2 regions of the Streptomyces sp. NPDC020958 genome follow, and region 1 is predicted to be linked to the other one. Evidence: predicted binding sites of a transcription regulator. Region 1 holds the regulator's gene; the other holds the start of a gene.
The links. The regulator HrcA, encoded in region 1, represses chaperone genes, less so after heat shock. The targets are predictions, from matches to a motif close to TTNGCACTCNGNNNNNCNGAGTGCNAA.

Region 1 (11,778 bases):
GACGCCGCCCAGGGCATCGAGGCGCAGACCCTCGCCAACCTCTACCTGGCGATGGAGAACGACCTCACGATCATCCCTGTGCTCAACAAGATCGACCTGCCGGCCGCGCAGCCGGAGAAGTTCGCCGAGGAACTGGCGAACCTGGTCGGCTGCGAGCCGGACGACGTGCTGCGGGTCTCCGCGAAGACCGGTGTCGGCGTCGATGCGCTGCTCAACAAGGTCGTCAAGGAGATCCCGGCGCCGGTCGGCGTCGCCGACGCGCCCGCCCGCGCCATGATCTTCGACTCGGTCTACGACTCCTACCGCGGTGTCGTGACGTATGTCCGCGTCATCGACGGCCAGCTCAACAAGCGCGAGCGCATCAAGATGATGTCGACCGGCGCCACGCACGAGCTGCTGGAGATCGGGACCAACTCGCCGGAGATGCTGGCCGCGGACGGCCTGGGCGTCGGTGAGGTCGGTTACCTGATCACCGGCGTGAAGGACGTCCGGCAGTCCAAGGTCGGTGACACCGTCACCAGCCAGAACAAGGGCGCCACGGAGGCCCTGGGCGGCTACAAGGACCCGAAGCCCATGGTCTTCTCCGGTCTGTATCCGCTCGACGGCTCCGACTATCCGGAGCTGCGTGAGGCACTGGACAAGCTTCAGCTCAACGACGCCGCTCTCGTCTACGAACCGGAGACCTCCGCCGCCCTCGGCTTCGGCTTCCGCGTGGGCTTCCTCGGCCTGCTGCACCTGGACGTGATCCGGGAGCGGCTGGAGCGCGAGTTCGGTCTCGACCTCATCGCCACCGCGCCCAACGTGGTCTACCGCGTGGTCATGGAGGACCGGACCGAGTACACGGTCACCAACCCGAGCGAGTTCCCCGAGGGGAAGATCAACGAGGTGTACGAGCCCGTCGTACGGGCCACGATCCTCGCGCCGACCGAGTTCATCGGTTCGATCATGGAACTGTGCCAGACCCGGCGCGGCACCCTGCTCGGCATGGACTACCTGTCCGAGGACCGGGTCGAGATCCGGTACACCCTGCCTCTCGCGGAGATCGTCTTCGACTTCTTCGACCAGTTGAAGTCGAAGACGCGCGGTTACGCGTCGCTGGACTACGAGCCGACCGGTGAGCAGACCTCAAGCCTGGTCAAGGTCGACATCCTGCTGCACGGCGACAAGGTCGACGCGTTCTCGGCGATCACGCACAAGGACGCTGCCTACGCGTACGGTGTGCGGCTCGTCGCCAAGCTGCGCGAACTCATTCCGCGGCAGGCCTTCGAGGTGCCGATCCAGGCCGCCATCGGCTCCCGGGTCATCGCCCGCGAGACCATCCGCGCCATCCGCAAGGACGTCCTCGCCAAGTGCTACGGCGGTGACATCTCGCGTAAGCGCAAGCTGCTGGAGAAGCAGAAGGAAGGCAAGAAGCGGATGAAGATGGTGGGTTCCGTGGAGGTTCCCCAGGAGGCCTTCATCGCCGTCCTCAGCAGCGATGACAGCGCGGGTTCGGCCAAGAGCAAGAAGTAACCGCGGGTAACGATCGGTCGCGTCCGCAAAACAGGCGCAACAGGGGTCCGCCGTACGAAAGTATGGCGGGCCCCTACGCGCGCGTAGGGTCGCTCTGCGTGGAAGATGCGGGGAAACAGACAGGCCGAGGCCTCTTACGCACAGCCCGGCCGCGGCTTACTCTGATCCCTGCTCGTTAGTTACTCGCGAGTTAAACAACCAGCGCCAGCCCCACCGTGAGCAAACCCAGCCGCACTGAGCCAGCCGCACCGTCGCGGGTCCCGGAGGATGTCGTGAGCGACACACAGACACTGATCGAGAACCGACCGCCGTCCGTGGCGGCCCTCTTCCTTGATCGGGTGGCGGCCACACCGGACGCCGAGGCCTACCGCTACCCGGTACCCGCGGCCTCCGGCCAGGGCCCCGACGACTGGAAGTCGCTCAGCTGGGCGCAGGCCGCCGAACGCGTCTACGCCATCGCGGCCGGTCTCATCGAACTGGGCATCCAGCCCGAGCAGCGGGTCGCGCTCGCCTCCTCCACCCGCGTCGAGTGGATCCTCGCCGACCTCGGCATCCTGTGCGCCGGCGCCGCCACCACGACCGTCTATCCGCAGACCAACGCCGAGGAGTCGGCGTTCATCCTCTCCGACTCCGGGAGCCGGGTGCTGATCGCGGAGGACGCGGCGCAGCTCGCCAAGGCCGTCGAGAAGCGCGCCGAGCTGCCCGAGCTCACGCAGGTCGTCGTCATCGACCCGGCCGGCGTCGAGACCGGTGACTGGGTGATCACCCTGCCCGAACTGGAGGCGCGCGGCGCCGAGTACCTGCAGACGCACCCCGAGCTGATCAAGGAGCGGGTCGGCGCGATCACCAAGGACCAGCTGGCCACGCTCATCTACACCTCCGGCACCACCGGCCGCCCCAAGGGTGTGCGGCTGCCGCAGGACAACTGGTCGTACATGGCGAAGGCGATCGCCGCGACCGGGCTGATCGGCAGCGAGGACGTGCAGTACCTGTGGCTGCCGCTCGCCCACGTCTTCGGCAAGGTGCTCACCTCCGGGCAGATCGAGGTCGGTCACGTCACCGCCGTCGACGGCCGCGTCGACAAGATCATCGAGAATCTCCCGGTCGTGCAGCCGACGTACATGGCTGCCGTGCCCCGCATCTTCGAGAAGGTCTACAACGGCGTCGCGGCGAAGGCCCGCGCCGGTGGTGCGGCCAAGTACAAGATCTTCCAGTGGGCGGCCGAGGTCGCCCGCGAGTACGCCAAGGTCACCCAGGACAACTTCCGCCGCACCGGCGCCGCGACCGCGCCCTTCGGCCTGGCCGCCAAGCACAAGGTCGCCGACGGCCTGGTCTACTCCAAGCTGCGCGAGGCGTTCGGCGGACGGCTGCGGGCCTGTGTCTCCGGTTCCGCCGCGCTCGCGCCCGAGATCGGCTACTTCTTCGCCGGCGCCGGCGTGCACATCCTGGAGGGCTACGGCCTCACGGAGTCCTCGGCGGCGTCCTTCGTCAACCCCGGCGAGGCCTACCGCACCGGCACGGTCGGCAAGCCGCTGCCCGGCTGCGAGGTGCGGATCGCCGACGACGGCGAGATCCTGCTGCGCGGCCCCGGCATCATGCAGGGCTACCACGGGCTGCCCGAGAAGACCGCCGAGGTCCTGGAGAGCGACGGCTGGTTCCACACCGGTGACATCGGTGAGCTGTCGCCCGACGGCTATCTGCGGATCACCGACCGCAAGAAGGACCTCATCAAAACGTCCGGCGGCAAGTACATCGCGCCTGCCGAGGTCGAGGGACAGTTCAAGGCGGTCTGCCCCTACGTCTCCAACATCCTGGTGCACGGCGCCGACCGGAACTTCTGCACCGCGCTGATCGCCCTCGACGAGGCCGCGATCCTTGAATGGGCGAAGGAAAACGGCCTGGACGGCAAGCCCTATGCCGAGGTCGTGGCCGCGCCGGTCACCGTCGAGATGGTCGACGGATACGTCAGGCAGCTCAACGAAGGTCTCCAGAAGTGGCAGACCATCAAGAAGTTCCGGCTGCTTCCGCGGGATCTCGATGTGGAACACGGGGAGATCACGCCGAGTCTGAAGCTGAAGAGGCCGGTCGTGGAGCGGGAGTACAAGCACCTCATCGACGAGATGTACGCAGGGACCCGGGAGGCCTAGGCCCTGGGGTTTCGTGGGCGGACCCTGGTCCGAAGGGAAGGGGCGCGTGGGGAGCGGTCGTGCGGTTCCCCCCCGCGCCCCTCCGCGTCCTTTGCATCCGCGTCAGTGCGATCTGGTCCCGCTCAACAGTCGCCGAAGTTTCCCGGCTTCTTCTCTCAGCACCGCTACATCGACGGGTTCCTCGGACAACCGGGCCTCCATGACCGCCAGCCGCCTGCTCAACTCGCCGAAATCGGCCTGTTCCCGCGCCAGCAGTGCCTCCAGTTGCTGGTTCTTGCGGTGCAGTTCCAGGAAGACGTTCACCTTCGCCCGCAGCACCCACGGGTCGAACGGCTTCGTCAGGTAGTCCGCCGCGCCCGTCGCATAGCCGCGGAACGCGTACCCCGCCTCCTCCTCCGCTCCCGTCAGGAAGATGATCGGGACGTCCTTCGTCCGGTCGAGGCGTTTGATGTTCGCGGCTGTCTCGAAGCCGTCCATGCCCGGCATGTGGATGTCGAGCAGGATCACGGCGAAACGACGGAGCAGAAGAGCGTTCATCGCCTCCTCGCCGGACCGCGCCCGGACCATCGGCTCGTTCAACGAGCCGAGGACGGCTTCCAGCGCGGTCAGGTTGTCCTCCATGTCGTCGACCAGGAGGATGCCGGCCCGCTCGTCAGCGATCATTGCTCCGTCCGTTCGGTCGTCGGCCGCCCTGTCGCCTCCCGTGCCGTCGGGGCGTTCGTCCGGGCGGTCAGGGCCTGCCGGCTCCCGCCTCACGCGCCGCGTTTCGGTGCCGAGGCGGGCGCCGGGCCGTGAGTGCCCCGCGCGGCGGTCGGCGCGGGGAGCGGAGGGCGCGGTGGTGATGCTCGGAGTTGTTCCGGTTTCTGTCCGTCTTCGAGCACACGCGTAGCACTGTTCTCACTCATGGCGGCCCACTTCGGTAACTCGGTGCTTATGGGCGCAGTCAGTCTGTCACTCTGTCCGCATCCGTCGGGATGTATTCGTCCGAACTGCTCGGGGAGCTGGACATGGGGGCCATACCCACGCAACGGGAGACCGTCTCCCGGGTCCGCGAGGCGCCTGCGCGCGACGAGGCGCCCGCCGCCGAGGAAGCGCACGACAGCGCGGTCCCGCGCGCGCAAAGGTGCGCGACCCTGCCCGGAAGCCCCCTCGCGCCCGGTTCCGCCCGCGCACTGGTGCGCGCCTCCCTGGACGAGTGGAGCGACTGCGGACTGCTCGGCCGGGAACAGCAGCGGGTCGCCGAGGACGCCATGGTCGTCGTCAGTGAACTCGTCACCAACGCCGTGGTGCACGCGGGCACCGACGTCGAGATCGACTGGTGGCTGGAGCAGTCCGTCCTCGACGCGCGTGACCCGCGCGAACGCAGCGAAGAGATCGCGTTCGTCGTCGAGGTGACCGATCACCATCCCTCCCGGGCGCCCCGCGACCACCCGGGCGAGACACCGTACGAGACGCCGGAGTACGGGCGCGGGCTGCGGCTGGTCGCCACGCTCGCCGAGTCCTGGGGGGTGACGTACCGCACCGGTGCGAAGTCCGTGTGGGCGCGGCTGACCGGCCGCGGCGGCACCCTGCCCGACGAGCAGGAGCTGAGGGTCGCCGAGATCCTCGCCCCCGAGCCCCCCGCGCCCCCCGCGCCCCCCGAGCCGTCGGCCGCGCCCGACCGGAGCTGCCCGCACCGCCCGGAGCGGGACCGCGACTGGCTGAACCGGGGTGCCCTGACCTTCCTCGCGGAGGCCTCCGACCTGCTCGCCGGGCAGCTCGACGAGAACCTGGTGGCCGCCCTCACCGGCCAGCTGATCGTGCCCAGGCTCGCCGACTGGTGCGCGGTGTGGCTGGAGGACGAGGCGACCGTACGCGGCGGCTGGAACGACCCGACCGGCGCCGGCGGGCCGCGGCTGGCCCGTGTCTGGCACGGCAGCGAGAACCGCATCGAGGAGCTGCGCCGGGCCCTGGAGAAGGACCCGCCGGGCGTCACGGAGGGCCTGCGGGCGGGGCCCGAGCCCTACCCCTGGCCAGGCGCGGCGCTCGGCCCGCGGGACGCCCACGGCGCGGCGCTCGCCTACCGGCTGATCGCGGGCGGGCGGCCGCTCGGCACGCTCGTCATCGGACGCTCGGGACCGGACGGCTTCCCCGACGAGATCACCGGTCTGGTCGAGGACTTCGGCCGCCGGGTCGCCCTGGCCATCGGCGCGGCCCGCCAGTACGCCCGGCAGGCCACCATCAGCGCCGTCCTGCAGCGGGGGCTGCTGCCCGGTGCGGTCGCCGAGATCCCGGGCGTCGCCAGTGCGCTCGTCTACGAGCCCTGCGACAAGGGCGGCCCCAGCGGCGACTTCTACGACCTCTTCCCGGCGAGTGACGGCCGCTGGTGCTTCGCCGTGGGCGACGTCCAGGGCAAGGGTCCCGAGGCGGCCGTCGTCATCGGCCTGGCGCGGCCCTGGCTGCGTCTGCTCGCCCGCGAGGGCTACCGGGTCGCCGACGTCCTGGACCGGCTCAACCAGCTGCTCCTCGACGACGCCACCGAGGCCGCCGACGCCGCCGCGCGGGCCCTGGTCGCCGCCGGTGGCCACCTGCCGCCCGGCGACGGCCCGCAGACCCGGTTCCTGTCGCTGCTGTACGGCGAACTGATCCCTCTCGAAGGCGGCGGGGTGCGCTGCACCCTGGCCTCCGCCGGGCATCCGCTGCCGCTGCTGCTCGGCCCCGACGGCCGGGTGCGTACCGCCGCCCGGCCGCAGACGCTGCTCGGCGTCGTCGAGGACGAGACCTACACCAGCGAGACGATCGAGCTCGCGCCGGGCGACAGCCTGCTGTGCGTGACGGACGGGGTCACGGAGCGCCGCTCCGGTTCCCGGCAGTTCGACGACGGGGACGGGCTCGCCCGGGCGCTGGCCGGCTGCGCGGGGCTGAGCGCCGAGCTGATCGCCGAGCGGATCAGGCGGCTCGTCCACGAGTTCGGTGGCGGCCAGCCCGAGGACGACCTGGCGCTGCTGGTGCTCCAGGCGGAGTGACGGCGCGGTGACCGGCACCGTACGGGGACGCGTGCGTGCGCGGGCATCCGTACGCGGCGAGTGCGGGACAGCGCGCGTGCGCGGGCATCCGCACGCGGTGAGTACGGGACAATGGGGGACATGCCTTCCGTACTTCCCGACGGCGAGCCGGTCCCGGACGACGGCGCGCTCCCGGCGGCCGCGCTGGCCGGCGCCGCCGCCCGCCCCCTCGGGTTCTACCTGCACGTCCCCTACTGCGCGACCCGCTGCGGCTACTGCGACTTCAACACCTACACGGCGACCGAGCTGCGCGGCACCGGTGGGGTGCTCGCCTCCCGCGACAACTACGCGGACACGGTGGCCGACGAGGTCAGGCTGGCCAGGAAGGTCCTGGGGGACGACCCGCGGGAGGTGCGGACCGTGTTCGTCGGGGGCGGTACGCCGACGTTGCTGGCCGCCGGTGATCTGGTGCGGATGCTGGACGCGATCCGGGACGAGTTCGGGCTCGCTGCGGACGCGGAGGTCACCACGGAGGCGAACCCGGAGTCCGTCGACCCGGCGTATCTGGCGGCCCTGCGGGAGGGCGGCTTCAACCGGATCTCCTTCGGCATGCAGAGCGCGCGGCAGCACGTCCTGCGGGTGCTGGACCGTACGCACACGCCCGGCCGCCCCGAGGCGTGCGTGGCCGAGGCCCGGGCGGCCGGGTTCGAGCACGTCAACCTGGATCTGATCTACGGCACGCCCGGTGAGTCCGACGACGACTGGCGGGCCTCCCTGGACGCGGCGATCGGGGCCGGCCCGGACCATGTGTCGGCGTACGCGCTGATCGTCGAGGAGGGCACGCAGCTGGCGCGGCGGATCCGCCGGGGCGAGGTGCCGATGACCGACGACGACGTGCACGCCGATCGGTACCTGATCGCCGAGTCGGTGCTGTCCGGGGCGGGTTTCGACTGGTACGAGGTGTCCAACTGGGCGACCTCGGAGGCGGGCCGCTGCCTGCACAACGAGCTGTACTGGCGGGGCGCCGACTGGTGGGGTGCCGGGCCGGGCGCGCACTCGCACGTGGGCGGGGTGCGCTGGTGGAACGTCAAGCACCCGGGGGCGTACGCGGCGGCGCTGGCGTCGGGTCGGTCGCCGGGCGCCGGACGCGAGGTCCTGTCGGACGAGGACCGGCGGGTGGAGCGGATCCTGCTGGAGCTGCGGCTGCGGGAAGGGGTGCCGCTGGGGCTGCTCAAGGAGGAGGGGCTGAAGGCCGCGCGGCGGGCGCTGGGGGAGGGCTTGCTGGCGGACGGCCCCTTCGAGGAGGGGCGGGCCGTGCTGACGTTGCGGGGGCGGCTGCTGGCGGATGCGGTGGTGCGGGACCTGGTGGACTGAGGGGTCACCCCCGCGACAGCGGGGAGCACGACCTGCTCGGCCGTGCGGACGAACTGATCGGCGGACCACCTCCGCGTGGGCGGAGAGCCGTCCACCGGTTCCGGTGGATCAACGGCTCGGCGGACGTCAGGGCACGGTCACGTGGTCGATGAGACGCTCGACACATCCCAGCAGTTCCGGCTCCAGGTCCTTGTAGGAGTTCACGCGCGCGAGGATCGCCTGCCACACCGCGCCCGTGTTGTCCGAGGGCCAGCCCAGCGCCCGGCACACGCCTGTCTTCCAGTCCTGGCCGTGCGGGACGCGGGGCCAGGCGTCGATCCCCAGGGACGCCGGTTTCACCGCCTCCCAGATGTCGATGTAGGGGTGGCCGACCACCAGGGCGTGGTCCCCGGTCACCGACTGGGCGATGTGCCACTCCTTCGTGCCCGGCACCAGGTGGTCCACGAGCACGCCCAGCCGGGCGTCCGGGCCCGGTGCGAACTCGGCCACGATCGACGGCAGGTCGTCGACGCCTCCCAGGTACTCCACGACCACGCCCTCGATGCGCAGGTCGTCGCCCCACACCTTCTCGACGAGTTCCGCGTCGTGGCGGCCTTCCACGTAGATGCGGCCCGCGCGGGCGACACGCGCGCGTGCGCCGGGGACCGCGACCGAGCCGGAGGCGGTACGGGTGGGGCGGGCCGGACCCGCGGAGGCGGGCCGTACGAGGGTGACCACCCGGCCCTCCAGGAGGAAGCCGCGCGGCTCCAGCGGGAAGACGCGGTGCTTGCCGAAGCGGTCCTCCAGGGTGACCGTGCCCGCCTCGCAGCGGATCACCGCGCCGCAGAAGCCCGTGCCGGGTTCCTCCACCACCAGGCCGGGTTCGGCGGCCACCTCGGGCACCGGCTTCGGCTTCTTCCACGGCGGGGTCAGGTCGGCGGAGTACTGGCGCATTCGGATGACGATAGGAGAAGCGGGTGGGGTGTGCCTACGACACGCCGAAACGCGCCGCCAGGGCGTCGCGCTGGGCCCGTACGAACGCCGCGTCGACCACCGCTCCGTGACCGGGGACGTACCGGGCGCGGTCACCGCCGAGGGCCAGCAGCCGGTCCAGGGCGGCGGGCCACCGCGACGGTACGGCGTCGGGGCCGGCCTGCGGGTCGCCGGACTCCTCCACCAGGTCGCCGCAGAACACCACCTCGGGGTCGCCGGGGACGAGGACCACGAGGTCGTGGGCGGTGTGGCCGGGACCCACGTTGGCGAGCAGGACCTGGCGGCCGCCGCCGAGGTCGAGGGTCCACTCGCCGGAGACCAGGTGGCGGGGGACGGGGAGGGCGTCCGCCGCCTCCTCGGCCTCCGGGGCCGGCAGGCCGTTGCCTACCGCGTCCAGGCGCAGCCCGTCACGGTCGTGGGCGAGGACGGTCTGCGCGCCCACCGCCGCGTACAGGTCCGTGCCCGCGAACGCCGCCGCCCCGAGGACGTGATCGAAGTGGGCGTGGGTGAGCGCGAGATGGGTCACACGGTGGTCGGCGAGCGCCTGCGCCTGGGTGCGCAACCGGGCGCCCTCCGCGAGGCTCGACCCGGCGTCCACCATGAGGGCCGTGCCCGCCCCGAGGACCAGCCCCGCCGTGCAGTCCCAGCCGGGCAGCCGGCACCGGCCGACCCCGTCGGCCAGGCGCTCCCAGCCCAGCTCTTCCCAAGTCACCGTCATACCGCGACGCTAGCCGCAGAACGCGGCGGGTCCGTACCGTCCCCGTACCGACCTTGCCCAGTCGGTACCCGACGGCCGTACACTGGGCCGGGGACGCTGGCACTCGGGCTCGCAGAGTGCCAGACGAAAGACCCGAAAGGCCGCGGGGACGACTTTCTGGAGGTGTGGCGCGAAGATGCTGAGTGAACGCAGGCTCCAGGTGTTGCGCGCCATCGTCCAGGACTACGTCGGCACCGAGGAGCCGGTGGGTTCGAAGGCGCTGACCGAACGGCACAACCTCGGTGTCTCGCCGGCGACCGTCCGCAACGACATGGCCGCCCTGGAGGACGAGGGGTACATCGCCCAGCCGCACACCAGCGCGGGGCGGATCCCCACCGACAAGGGCTACCGGCTGTTCGTCGACAAGCTGGCCGGTGTCAAGCCGATGACCGCGCCCGAGCGGCGGGCCATCCAGAGCTTCCTCGACGGCGCCGTCGACCTCGACGACGTCGTGGCCCGCACGGTCCGGCTGCTGGCCCAGCTGACGCGGCAGGTGGCCGTGGTGCAGTACCCCTCGCTGACGCGGTCGACGGTGCGGCACGTGGAACTGCTCGCGCTCGCCCCCGCGCGGCTGATGCTGGTGCTGATCACCGACACCGGGCGGGTCGAGCAGCGGTTGGTCGACTGTCCGGCGCCGTTCGGGGAGGCGTCCCTGGCGGATCTGCGGGCGCGGCTGAACAGCCGGGTCGCGGGCCGCCGGTTCTCGGACGTGCCCCGGCTGGTGGAGGACCTGCCGGACGCCTTCGAGGCCGAGGACCGCGGTACGGTCTCGGCGGTGCTCTCCACCCTGCTGGAGACGCTCGTCGAGGAGAACGAGGAGCGGCTGGTGATCGGCGGTACCGCCAATCTCACCCGCTTCGGGCATGACTTTCCCCTCATGATCCGGCCCGTCCTGGAGGCTCTGGAGGAGCATGTCGTGCTCCTCAAACTCATGGGCGAGGCGGGGGATTCGGGCATGACCGTGCGCATCGGTCACGAGAACGCCCACGAGGGACTCAACTCCACGTCCGTGGTGTCGGTCGGTTACGGTTCGGGCGGCGAGGCACTCGCCAAGCTCGGCGTGGTCGGACCGACCCGCATGGATTACCCGGGAACGATGGGAGCGGTACGAGCGGTGGCACGGTACGTCGGACAGATCCTGGCGGAGTCGTAAGTGGCCACGGACTACTACGCCGTTCTCGGCGTGCGCCGCGACGCGTCGCAGGAAGAGATCAAGAAGGCCTTCCGTCGGCTCGCGCGCGAGCTGCACCCGGACGTCAACCCGGATCCGAAGACCCAGGAGCGGTTCAAGGAGATCAACGCCGCCTACGAGGTGCTCTCCGACCCGCAGAAGAAGCAGGTCTACGACCTCGGCGGGGACCCGCTGTCGCAGAGCGGCGGCGGGGGCGCGGGCGGCTTCGGCGCCGGCGGGTTCGGGAACTTCTCGGACATCATGGACGCCTTCTTCGGTACGGCGTCGCAGCGGGGGCCGAGGTCGCGGACGCGGCGCGGCCAGGACGCGATGATCCGGATCGAGGTCGAGCTCGACGAGGCGGCCTTCGGCACGACCAAGGACATCCAGGTCGACACGGCGGTCGTCTGCAACACCTGCAACGGTGAGGGCGCGGCGCCGGGCACCACCGCCCAGACGTGTGACATGTGCCGGGGCCGCGGTGAGGTCTCGCAGGTGACGCGGTCGTTCCTGGGTCAGGTCATGACCTCGCGGCCGTGTCCGCAGTGCCAGGGCTTCGGGACGGTCGTGCCGACGCCGTGCCCCGAGTGCGCCGGTGACGGACGGGTGCGGTCGCGGCGGACGCTGACCGTGAAGATCCCGGCGGGTGTCGACAACGGCACGCGGATCCAGCTCGCCGGTGAGGGCGAGGTCGGCCCCGGCGGCGGTCCCGCCGGTGACCTGTACGTCGAGATCCACGAGCTGCCGCACTCCACGTTCCAGCGGCGCGGCGACGACCTGCACTGCACGGTGACCATCCCGATGACGGCGGCTTCCCTCGGTACGAAGGTGCCGCTGGAGACGCTGGACGGGATGGAGGAG
Region 2 (11,778 bases), on a different contig from region 1:
AGGCGATACGTCGCCTGGAGGCGGTGCCGGCCGACGCCCAATTCATGGAAGACCTGCTGGAGGACCCGTACGAGTACGAGCTCGACGACACCCTGCTGCTGGTCGGCGTGACGACCGTGCCAGGCGGCTGTGTACTCACCCAGCCCTGGGGATACGGCCCGTCCATGCCCGGACTCCATGCCCGCCTCTCCTCGGGCACCGTCTCCTACGGCCTCTACGCCAACCCCAAGAGCGGCAACCAGGGCAGCATCCACCGCGACGGCGTCTGCGAGGGCTGGGACCTGCACCCCGGCGGCGGCCCGGACGCCGAGGACAGCCCGGAGGAGGTCCTGCTCTCGTACCTGTACCAGTACAAGGCCGTGGCCTACTGCCTCGCCCGCACCGGCCTGCGCCCCACGAACGCCCGCGCGGTCATCGGCCCACCGGACCACTGGGTCGCACTGCCCGAGCGCGACTACTGGGCGACGTGAGAAGGGTTCCCGAGGCTCGAGCGTCCAGACGCTCCGGCGGTGTTGTCAGCGCCCTGTGCAACCCTGGTTCCCATGAACCACGCCCAGCTCACCGCCCTCGGCCGGGCCCTTCGCGTGCTCGGGGAGCACGGGGACGCGCTGACCGGCGACACGCCCGATGCCAAGCTGTACGAGGTCAAGGACGATCTGCGGCGCGCTCTCGACCTGCTGGAGGAGAGCGTCGGCGCCGCCGCCCCCACCACCCGGTGCCCCGAGCACCCGCAGGGCCCCGTGGACAAGAGCGCCCCCGATCTGTGCCTGCTGTGCGAGACGCGGCGGCGGGCCGCGCGGCGGTCGGAGTTCGCCGGTGGGCCCCGGCCCGCCGGGGCGGGAGAGGCCGCGGGGCCGTCCATGTCCCGGTACGGGGTGCGCGCCGACCGGCCGCAGCCGCAGCAGCGCTGGCTGCCGGAGGCGTGGAACGGGCGGGAGTGGCAGCTGTGCGGCACCCCCCGGCGCGACCGGCGGGAGGCCGAGCTGTACATCGCCGCCCAGCGCCGCGGGTCCCGGCCCGCGATGGCCTACCGGCTGGTGCACGAGTTCACCGACTACGAGGTGGTGCGGGTGTGGGGCAACCCCGTCCACGTCGACGTCGAACCCCTCGGCAACCTCTGACCCCCGGCCGACGGCCGGCGCGGGTCAGCCGAGCAGGGGGGACGGGGTGAACTCGTACCCCTCCCAGAGCTGCCTCGTCCGCTCCTCCGGGTACGCCGTGGCCGTCGGGGTCGCGTCCATGAGCTGGGTGGCGCGGGTCCGGGTGTCGTACGCCGGCCAGCCCGGGTCCCCGGTCCTCGCGAACGCCGTCCACGCGGTGCGGAAGCGGGTGGAGAGGGTCTGGGCCTCGGCGGTGACGTCGGCGCCCGCCCAGAGGAGCTGGGCGAGGTCCGCGTCGAAGGTGCCGAAGAGGAGGGGGATGTCCAGTCCGTGGCAGGCGCCCAGGACCCCGCCGCTGCCGGGGGCGCCCCAGGTCAGTTCGTAGAGGTGGGCCCGGCCGCCGCCCGTGGTCTGGGCCTCCGCGAGGCGCAGGGACGGCATCGCGAACAGCCAGTCCGTCTGCACCTGTTCGTACAGCGCGGTGGGTGACGCGTCGGGGTGGGCCGCGCGGTAGGCCTGCTCGCCCGCCTCGCCGCCCGGTCCGAACAGGCGCAGCGCGCCGGTCGCCTGCTCCTCCGTGATCCTGCCGTGCATGCCGGCCAGGACGAGGAAGAGGCGGAACTCGTCGCGGTTGTGGCCGACGAGCAGGTCCACGTCGCGGGCGGCGCCGGAGGCGAGTGCCTCCCAGGGGGTGCTGGGCAGCACGTCCCCGTCGACCACCGGGGAGAACGGGGTGACCGTCGGCGCGATCCGGCCCCAACGGTCCACGTACTGGGCCATCTTGGCGCCCAGCGCCTGTCCGGCCTCCGGCAGCCGGCGCGGGTCGGTCGTCGCCAGGTCGGCCACCGTGGGGCGCAGGCCGGCCTCGGCCGCGAGGGCCCTGCCGATGTCCTCGGCCAGCTCGGCGGAGAAGAAGGTGCCCGGGACGCTCTGCGCGATCGCCCGCCGGAACAGGCCGCGCGCCCTCGGCATGGTGAGGAGCGAGGCCACCGACCCGGCGCCCGCGGACTCGCCGAAGAGCGTGACCTGGCCGGGGTCGCCGCCGAACGCCGTGACGTTCTCCCGTACCCACTCCAGGGCCGCCACCTGGTCCAGCAGGCCGCGGTTCGCGGGCGCTCCCTCGATGTGGGCGAAACCCTCCATGCCGACGCGGTAGTTGAGGGTGACCACGACGACGTCGCCCTCGCGGGCGATGCGCTGCGCGTCATAGCCGGGGCTGCCGGAGTGGCCCAGCTTGTACGCGCCGCCGTAGATCCACACCATCACCGGGCGGCGGGCGGCCGGGTCCGGGTCGGGCGTCCACACGTTCACCGTCAGCCAGTCGTCGCCCTCGGGGGCCTCCAGTACGCCCGTGCGCCCCTGGATGCCCAGGTCCTGCGGGGGCGGCGGCCCGAAGGCGTACGCCTCGCGGGTGCCGTCCCACGGGTGGACCGGCCGGGGTGCCGCGAATCGTGCCTCCCCCACCGGGGGTTCGGCGAACGGGATGCCCCGGAAGACCGCCAGTCCGTCCTCCCAAAGTCCGCGCACGGCACCGGCGGCCGTCCGCACGACGGGTCCCTCGGCGGCCGCGGGGGCCGGCGTCCGGGTTTCACTGGCGGTCATGGTCGCTCGCTCTCACCTCGGCGGCTGCTGGTCACCGGTGGAACGCACGGCACCACGGGTAAGTGCCGGTGTCCGCGGCCAGTGCAGTCGCGTGTCTCGCTCCTGGTCACGTTCGGCGTGCTGGCGGGATGCGGGTCGGGCGGCCCGAGACGCGCGGGGCACGCGGCGTCCGGGCCGGGCTGGTGCTGCTGTCGGCGCTCGCCGCCGTCGGCGGCTGGGGCTGGGCGCGGCGGCGCCTGGGGGCGGAGACGGCGCGGACCTGCGCCCTGGTCCTCGGCGTCCTCTCCCTGCCGGTGCAGGGAGAGGACGCGCTGGTCATGACCGTGTTCCGGTGATCACACACGTCTCCGCCCGCCGACCCGCCCGGCTCGGCTCGGAAGCAGCTCAGCTCAGCTCAGCGACTTCAGGGCCGCCGCGTCGTACGGCTTCAGCTCGTCCGTCCTGCCGGCGAGGACCTTCGACGCCCACTCGGGGTCCTGGAGGAGGGCGCGGCCGACGGCGACCATGTCGTACTCCTCGCGCTCCAGGCTGTCGAGGAGGTCGTCGATGCCCCTGACCTCGGAGCCCTCGCCCATGAAGCCCTTGATGAAGTCGCCGTCGAGGCCGACCGAGCCGACGGTGATGGTGGGCCTGCCGGTGAGCTTCTTGGTCCAGCCGGCCAGGTTGAGGTCGGAGCCCTCGAACTCGGGGAGCCAGTAGCGCCGGGTGGAGGCGTGGAAGACGTCGACGCCGGCGGCGGCCAGCGGCGTGAGGATCGCCTCCAGCTCCTCGGGGGTCTCGGCGAGGCGGGCGTCGTAGTTGTCGGACTTCCACTGCGAGAAGCGGAAGATGACCGGGAAGGTGGCGGAGACCGACGCGCGGACCGCGGCGACGATCTCGGCGGCGAACTTCGTACGGGCCACCAGGTCGCCGCCGTACGCGTCGGCACGGCGGTTGGTGCCCGCCCACAGGAACTGGTCGAGCAGGTAGCCGTGGGCGCCGTGCAGCTCGACCCCGTCGAAGCCGATGCGCTCGGCGGCGGCCGCGGCCTCGGCGAACGCGGCGATCACGTCGTCCAGGTCCTGCCGGGTCATCTCCTTGCCCTCGCCCTCGGTGCCGTCCAGGCGGATGCCCGAGGGGCCGACGGCGGGGGCGTCCGCGAACGGCGGCCGGCCCTGCTTGCGGACCATGCCGATGTGCCACAGCTGCGGGACGATCGTGCCGCCGGCCGCGTGCACGCCCTCGGCGACCTTCGCCCAGCCCGCCAGCTGCTCCTCGCCGTGGAACCGCGGGACACGGCTGCTGTCGCCGGCCGAGTCGTGGCCGACGTACGTCCCCTCGGTGACGATCAGACCGACACCGGCGGCGGCCCGGCGGGCGTAGTACGAGACCACGTCCTCGCCGGGGATGCCGCCGGGGCTGAACTGGCGGGTCATGGGCGCCATCACGATCCGGTTGGGGACCGTGAGCCCGTTCAGGACGATGGGGCGGGAGAGGATCTCCGCCGCGCGGGAGGCGGGGGGCGTGGTGACGGTCACGTGGGGGGCTCCTCGTGAGTGGGGCGGGTACCCGAGGCCGGGCACCCGAGGTCGTACGGTCCGGCTCGTCGACCGGGTGGTATGTGCACGCGCATCGAGTGCGCGTCGTGCACAACGATCCGTCCGCCCGCGCGCATTCCCGCTCCCGGCACCGAAGCCGTGTGACCCCCGCCACGGCCCCGGCGGGGGTGCCTCGCGTCCCTTATCGGGTGGCGGCCCGCACCGGGGCGCTGCGAGCATCTGCGGATGCAGACACTCGCCGACGAGCTCGGTCACCTCTCCTACTCCGTCACCGGTGACGGACCGCCCGTCGTACTCGTGCACGCCGGCGTGGCGGATCACCGCATGTGGGACGCGGTCGCACCCGCCCTCGCCGAACGGCACACGGTCGTCCGGTACGACCTGCGCGGCTTCGGCGCGTCCGCGCCGCCGAGCGGACCGTTCGGCGAGAGCGACGACCTACGCCGCCTCCTGGACCACCTCGGCCTCGACCGGGTCCGGCTGGTGGGCGCCTCCTGGGGCGGCCGGGTGGCCGTGGACTTCACGCTCACCCACCCGGACCGGGTGCACTCGCTGGCGCTGCTCGCCCCGCCGTGGCCGGGGTACGACTGGTCCGCGCAGATGATCACGTACGACGAGGCCGAGACGGCGGCGCTGGCCGCGGGCGACCTGGACACCGCCGTCCGGGTGAACCTGGACATGTGGCTGCGCGGGCCGGCCCGTGGCTGGGACGACGTCGCCGACGGACTGGCCGACCGGCTCCGCGAACCGCTGCGCACGTCGCTGGTGAACCAGGACGTGGTGGGCGAGTACTCCCAGGGGCCCACGGCCGGCGACCTCGCCGGCATCCGCGTGCCCACCCTGGTGGGGATCGGCAGGCTCGACGTCACCGACTTCCAGGACATCGCGCGCCGCTACGCCGCCGGGATCCCCGGCGCCACCCTGGTCGAGTTCCCCACCGCCGCGCACCTGATCGCACTGGACGCACCCACCGAACTCACCGCGGCACTGGGCCCGTTCCTCGCCCGTTGAGGACTGCCGGGACCGCCCGCGGCACACTCGTCGGTCACCGGCCTCCCCCAGCCTCCGGCCAGGAGGCACCCCGCCGCGCCGTCCGCCGCGGCAGCGACCGCCCGAGCACGGCACCCCCGCCCCGCGGCCGGACGCACCAGCCCCCGCCCGCCGAACGCCCCGCCGAACGGGGCCCGCTCCCCGCCCGTCGGGGGCCTGGGCCGGGCCCGGGTACGGCGAAGGGCGGTACCCCCTGGCGAACAGGGGGTACCGCCCTCGGCGCTGTGCGGGAGCTGCCGAGCCGTCAGGCTCAGAAGTCCATGTCACCGCCCGGCATGCCGCCCGGGGCGGCCGCGGCGGCCTTCTCCGGCTTGTCGGCGATGACGGCCTCGGTGGTGAGGAACAGCGCGGCGATGGAGGCGGCGTTCTGCAGGGCGGAACGCGTCACCTTCGCCGGGTCGATGATGCCCTCGGCGACCAGGTCGACGTACTCACCGGTCGCGGCGTTCAGGCCGTGACCCGGGGTGAGGTTGCGGACCTTCTCCACCACGACGCCACCCTCGAGGCCGGCGTTGACGGCGATCTGCTTGAGCGGGGCCTCCAGGGCGAGCTTCACGGCCTGCGCGCCGGTCGCCTCGTCACCCTCCAGCTCCAGCTTCTCGAAGACCTGGGAGGCCTGCAGCAGGGCCACGCCACCACCGGCGACGATGCCCTCCTCGACGGCCGCCTTCGCGTTGCGCACGGCGTCCTCGATGCGGTGCTTGCGCTCCTTGAGCTCGACCTCGGTCGCGGCACCGGCCTTGATGACGGCGACGCCACCGGCGAGCTTGGCCAGGCGCTCCTGGAGCTTCTCGCGGTCGTAGTCCGAGTCGGACTGCTCGATCTCGGCGCGGATCTGGTTGACCCGGCCCTGCACCTGCTCGGTGGAGCCGGCGCCGTCGACGATGGTGGTCTCGTCCTTGGTGATGACGACCTTGCGGGCGCGGCCCAGCAGGTCGAGGGTCGTGTTCTCGAGCTTGAGACCGACCTCCTCGGAGATGACCTCGCCGCCGGTGAGGATGGCGATGTCGTTCAGCATCGCCTTGCGGCGGTCGCCGAAGCCCGGGGCCTTGACGGCGACGGACTTGAAGGTGCCGCGGATCTTGTTGACGACCAGGGTCGACAGGGCCTCGCCCTCGACGTCCTCGGCGATGATCAGCAGCGGCTTGCCCGACTGCATGACCTTCTCCAGGAGCGGGAGCAGGTCCTTGACGGAGCCGATCTTGGAGTTGGCGATCAGGATGTACGGGTCGTCGAGGGACGCCTCCATCCGCTCCATGTCGGTGGCGAAGTACGCCGAGATGTAGCCCTTGTCGAAGCGCATACCCTCGGTGAGCTCCAGCTCCAGACCGAAGGTCTGGGACTCCTCGACGGTGATGACGCCTTCCTTGCCGACCTTGTCCATCGCCTCGGCGATGAGCTCGCCGATCTGGGTGTCGGCGGCGGAGATGGAGGCCGTGGAGGCGATCTGCTCCTTCGTCTCGACATCCTTGGCCTGCTCGAGGAGGGCACCGGAGACGGCCTCGACGGCCTTCTCGATACCGCGCTTGAGGGCCATCGGGTTGGCGCCGGCGGCTACGTTGCGCAGACCCTCCTTGACCAGGGCCTGGGCGAGAACGGTCGCGGTGGTCGTACCGTCACCGGCGACGTCGTCCGTCTTCTTGGCGACTTCCTTGACCAGCTCGGCGCCAATCTTCTCGTACGGGTCCTCGAGCTCGATCTCCTTGGCGATGGAGACACCATCGTTGGTGATCGTGGGGGCGCCCCACTTCTTCTCGAGGACGACGTTGCGGCCCTTGGGGCCGAGCGTCACCTTGACGGCGTCCGCGAGCTGGTTCATGCCGCGCTCGAGGCCGCGCCGCGCCTCCTCGTCGAACGCGATGATCTTGGCCATGTGAAGTGGTCCCTCCAGGACTGGGGGTGAGTCTTCGAGGACCGCGCCCGCGCCCGCGACGGACGGCTCGCCGACCCGTGGGTTCCTTGCCCCACCCGGCCTGCGGGCCTCACCGACCCGGTCCTTCTTTGTCACTCTCACCTTCAGAGTGCTAACGCAATGATTAGCACTCGGCCTAGGCGAGTGCAAGCGCCTCCCGGGTATCGGGCGGCGCGCTCAGCCGCCCGCGAACACCCGGGCGGCGCCCTCCGGGGCCCGGACCGGCGCCCTCCGGGACACGGCGAAGGGCCCGCCCCCTGACGGGAGCGGGCCCTTCCTCGTGTGTGCCGTTTCAGGCGGTGACGCGAACCATGTCGGCCTGCGGGCCCTTCTGACCCTGCGAGATCTCGAACTCGACCCGCTGGCCCTCTTCCAGGGTGCGGTAGCCGTCCATCTGAATCGCGCTGTAGTGGACGAACACGTCCGCACCACCGTCGACCGCGATGAAGCCGTACCCCTTCTCCGCGTTGAACCATTTGACGGTGCCCTGAGCCATGCCTAACTCCCCTATTACTGGCCCTTGCACAGATCCACACTTCGCGGATCCGGGTCAGACCTCACCCCCCATTGGTTGGGGGCGTGCGCCGGAACGCGTCGACCGCGGCTGAATGTATCTGTCCAACTGCCGTCTGCAACAGGTCAATCGGACGAGAATTCTGGGCGGGAAGGGTCCGGAATGTAGCGAGAATTCGGTTGAATTCAGGGCAAGTCGGGCCCCATAAAAGCCACGAAAGCCGCATATGACCGGCACACTTTGGCTACTTCTTGGCAGGCCAGCGGTATCCAATAACAGGGCCCGCGCCCCGGTGATCGGGACCGTGTTCCCCAACTGTACCGCGCTCAACCACACAGAATTGCCCCCTCCGCTTCTCTCGCGGAGGGGGCAATCCCATTCACAACCCGTGATTCCTGTTACCGAAGGTAATGTTCGGTCATTCGGCCATCACGTCAGGCGGGTCGGCGGCTCAGCCACCGGCGACGGCCGGGATGATGGAGACGCCGGCGCCGTCCGGCGTGACCGTCTCCAGGCCCTGCTCGAATCGCACGTCGTCGTCATTGACGTACACATTGACGAACCGGCGCAGCTTGCCCTGGTCGTCGAGAACGCGGGCGGCGATCCCGGTGTGGTTCTTCTCCAGGTCGGCGATGACCTCGCCGAGGTTGGCGCCTTCCGCGGCGACCTCGGCCCGGCCGCCGGTGTAGGTACGCAGGATGGTGGGGATGCGAACGGTGACGCTCACTGTCTAGACCTCCGGTCCGGGCAACGCCCTGGTTCTGTGCGGTCGGCTCAGGCGAGCCCGGCCTCGTGGAAAGACTCGAGATTCGGGCGGATGGTCGCGGTGAGTCCCGTACCCGCGACCGCGTCCAGTGTCTTCAGTCCGTCACCCGTGTTGAGGACGACGATCGACTTCGCCGGATCGATGAGCCCGTTCTCGATGAGCTTCCTGGTGACGCCGACCGTCACCCCGCCCGCGGTCTCCGCGAAGATGCCCTCGGTCCGCGCGAGCAGCTTGATGGCGTCGACGACCTGCTCGTCGTCGACGTCCTCCACCGCGCCGCCGGTGCGCCGCGCGATGTCGAGGACGTACGGGCCGTCGGCCGGGTTGCCGATGGCGAGGGACTTGGCGATGGTGTTCGGCTTCTGCGGCCGGACCACGTCGTGACCCGCCTTGTAGGCGGTCGACACCGGCGAGCAGCCCTCCGCCTGCGCACCGAAGATCTTGTACGGCTTGTCCTCGACGAGCCCGAGCTTGATCAGCTCCTGCAGCCCCTTGTCGATCTTCGTGAGCTGGGAGCCGGAGGCGATCGGGACGACCAGCTGGTCCGGGAGCCGCCAGCCGAGCTGCTCGCAGATCTCGTACGCGAGCGTCTTGGAGCCCTCGGCGTAGTACGGCCGCAGGTTGACGTTGACGAAGCCCCAGCCCTCGCCGGCCGGGTCGCCGATCAGCTCGGAGCAGAAACGGTTCACGTCGTCGTAGTTGCCCTCGATGCCGACGAGCTCGCCGCCGTAGATCGCGGCCATGACGACCTTGCCCTGCTCCAGGTCGTGCGGGATGAACACGCAGGAGCGGAAGCCGGCCCGGGCCGCGGCGGCGCCGACGGCACCGGCCAGGTTGCCGGTGGAGGAGCAGGAGAGCGTGGTGTAGCCGAAGGCACGGGCGGCCTCGACGGCCTGGGCGACGACGCGGTCCTTGAAGGAGTGCGTCGGGTTGCCCGAGTCGTCCTTCACGTACAGCCCGCCGGTGACGCCGAGCTCCTTGGCCAGGTTGTCGGCCTGGACGAGCTTGGTCCAGCCCGGGTTGATGTTCGGCTTGGTCGCCACGTCCGCGGGGACGGGCAGCAGCGGCGCGTAGCGCCAGATGTTCGCGGGTCCCGCCTCGATCCGCTTGCGGAGCTCCTCGGTGTCGTAGCCCGAGAAGTCGTACGCGATCTCCAGCGGGCCGAAACACTCCTCGCAGGCGAACACCGGGCCGAGCGGCACGCGGTGGCCGCACTCGCGGCAGGACAGCGCGGCGGCGGGGCCGAGGTCCACGGTCTTCGGGGAAGCGGTTGCAACAGTCTGCGCAGCCATGTGAGGCGAGGCCCTTTCTCCTCATCTTCCTCACGGCGCATCTCGCCGTGAGACGGATTTGGCACCTTCCCTAGCCGGGAGCCTCGCTGTGAACACGAGACCGGCTGGAGGGTTGCCGGGGCTTCATCGGGCCGTTTCCCTCTGCCCCTCTGGATGAGCTGTATTCGGTTGTCAACGCACGGTGACCCCAGGACATGCGATGGTCACGCGCGTTGTTCAAGACTGTAACCGAAGGCCAGGACAGTTGAGATAGTCGTCCGTACCGCGAGATGGATCACACCCCGCAGTGTGACCGTGACAGTGAGGAGCCGCTGACTGTGCTGGAAGAAGCCGAGCGCTGGCTGGCCACCCGCTCCTGGTCCGTGACCGACCGTCCGCTGCACCGGATACTCGCCGCCAAGCAGCGCACCGGTCAGTCCGTCTCCGTCGTGCTGCCCGCGCTCAACGAGGAGGAGACGGTCGGCGACATCGTCGCGGTCATCCGTCACGACCTGATGCGGCAGGTGCCGCTCGTCGACGAGATCGTGGTCGTCGACTCGGGCTCCACCGACCGCACGGCGGCGGTGGCCGCGGCGGCGGGCGCCCGGGTCGTCCACCGTGACACGATCCTCCCCCGCATCCCCGCCGTCCCCGGCAAGGGCGAGGTCCTGTGGCGCTCCCTGCTCGTCACCGGCGGGGACGTCATCTGCTTCGTCGACGCCGACCTGAAGGACTTCTCCTCCGACTTCGTCACCGGCATCGTCGGCCCGCTGCTGACCGACCCGGACGTGCACCTGGTCAAGGCGATGTACGACCGCCCGCTCGCCGGCGCGGCGGGCCAGGGCGGCCGGGTCACCGAGCTGATGGCCCGCCCCCTGCTGAACATGCACTGGCCGCAGCTGGCCGGGTTCGTGCAGCCGCTCGGCGGCGAGTACGCGGCCCGCCGCACCCTGCTGGAGCAGCTCCCCTTCCCGGTCGGCTACGGCGTGGAGCTGGGCATGCTGGTGGACGCCCTGCACCTGGTCGGCCTGGACGCGCTCGCCCAGGTGGACGTCGGGGTGCGCAAGCACCGCCACCAGGACGGCCAGGCCCTCGGCCGGATGTCCGCCGCGATCTACCGCACGGCCCAGCTGCGGCTGGCCCGCGGCCATCTGATCCGCCCGTCCCTGACCCAGTTCGAACGCGGCGAGGACGGCTTCGAACCCCGCACCTACTCCGTGGACACGGAGGAACGCCCGCCGATGGTGGAGATCGCGGAGTACGCCGACCGCCGGGTGGCCTGACCTGGTACACGTTCGCCCGTCGGGCGTGGCCGTACGTTTGAGCGTTTACAAGCCGGGCTAGGTTGAGGCGTATGGCTTCCCCCATGGCTTCCACCGGCAGTGCAGAGGTGCTGGTCGCGTCCAACCGCGGCCCGGTTTCGTACGAGGTGCACCCTGACGACGCGGACCGCGCCCTGCGTGCCAAACGCGGCGGCGGCGGGCTGGTCTCGGGGCTCTCGGCCATCGGGCCGGACGCGAACGCGGTGTGGGTGTGCGCCGCGCTGAGCGACGGTGACCGCGAGGCGGTCCGGCGGGCCGGGGGCGGCCTGCTGCCGGAGGCGGACACCGGGGGCCAGCGGGTCCGGATGCTCGACATCGAACCGGGCGTGTTCTCGGACGCGTACAACGGCATCGCGAACTCGGTGCTGTGGTTCGTCCACCACATGCTCTACCAGACCCCGCTGGAACCGGTCTTCGACGCGGAGTTCCGGCGCCAGTGGGAGTCGTACCGGGCCTACAACCGCGCGTTCGCCGAGGCGCTGGCCGAGGAGGCGGGCGACGGCGCGGTGGTGGTGATCCAGGACTACCACCTGGCGCTCGCGCCCCGGATGCTGCGGCAGCTGCGGCCCGACCTGCGGATCGGTCACTTCTCGCACACCCCGTGGGCACCGCCGGACTACTTCCGGCTGCTCCCCGACGACATCGCGGCGGAGCTGCTGAGCGGGATCCTCGGCGCCGACCACGCGGCGTTCCTGACCCGCCG

Region 2: the regulator HrcA is predicted to act here: its motif matches at 7,327-7,353, upstream of groL (chaperonin GroEL).

Annotation. Positions count from the first base shown of each region.
Region 1 covers NZ_JBVHFU010000009.1:154,238-166,015, forward strand. Annotated here, with positions in the region: gene lepA (translation elongation factor 4) at 1-1,512, shown strand, start outside; gene ACZ3KP_RS25285 (AMP-dependent synthetase/ligase) at 1,785-3,659, shown strand; gene ACZ3KP_RS25290 (response regulator) at 3,762-4,322, opposite strand; gene ACZ3KP_RS25295 (SpoIIE family protein phosphatase) at 4,667-6,664, shown strand; gene hemW (radical SAM family heme chaperone HemW) at 6,785-8,017, shown strand; gene ACZ3KP_RS25305 (DUF3097 domain-containing protein) at 8,144-8,950, opposite strand; gene ACZ3KP_RS25310 (MBL fold metallo-hydrolase) at 8,985-9,707, opposite strand; gene hrcA (heat-inducible transcriptional repressor HrcA) at 9,883-10,899, shown strand; gene dnaJ (molecular chaperone DnaJ) at 10,900-11,778, shown strand, end outside.
Region 2 covers NZ_JBVHFU010000004.1:473,297-485,074, forward strand. Annotated here, with positions in the region: gene ACZ3KP_RS16020 (ankyrin repeat domain-containing protein) at 1-470, shown strand, start outside; gene ACZ3KP_RS16025 (hypothetical protein) at 543-1,121, shown strand; gene ACZ3KP_RS16030 (carboxylesterase/lipase family protein) at 1,146-2,702, opposite strand; gene ACZ3KP_RS16035 (hypothetical protein) at 2,831-3,037, shown strand; gene ACZ3KP_RS16040 (NADH:flavin oxidoreductase) at 3,092-4,219, opposite strand; gene ACZ3KP_RS16045 (alpha/beta fold hydrolase) at 4,466-5,251, shown strand; gene groL (chaperonin GroEL) at 5,541-7,163, opposite strand; gene ACZ3KP_RS16055 (cold-shock protein) at 7,495-7,698, opposite strand; gene ACZ3KP_RS16060 (MoaD/ThiS family protein) at 8,168-8,443, opposite strand; gene thrC (threonine synthase) at 8,491-9,774, opposite strand; SAM riboswitch class I at 9,793-9,934, opposite strand; gene ACZ3KP_RS16070 (glucosyl-3-phosphoglycerate synthase) at 10,092-11,036, shown strand; gene ACZ3KP_RS16075 (alpha,alpha-trehalose-phosphate synthase (UDP-forming)) at 11,120-11,778, shown strand, end outside.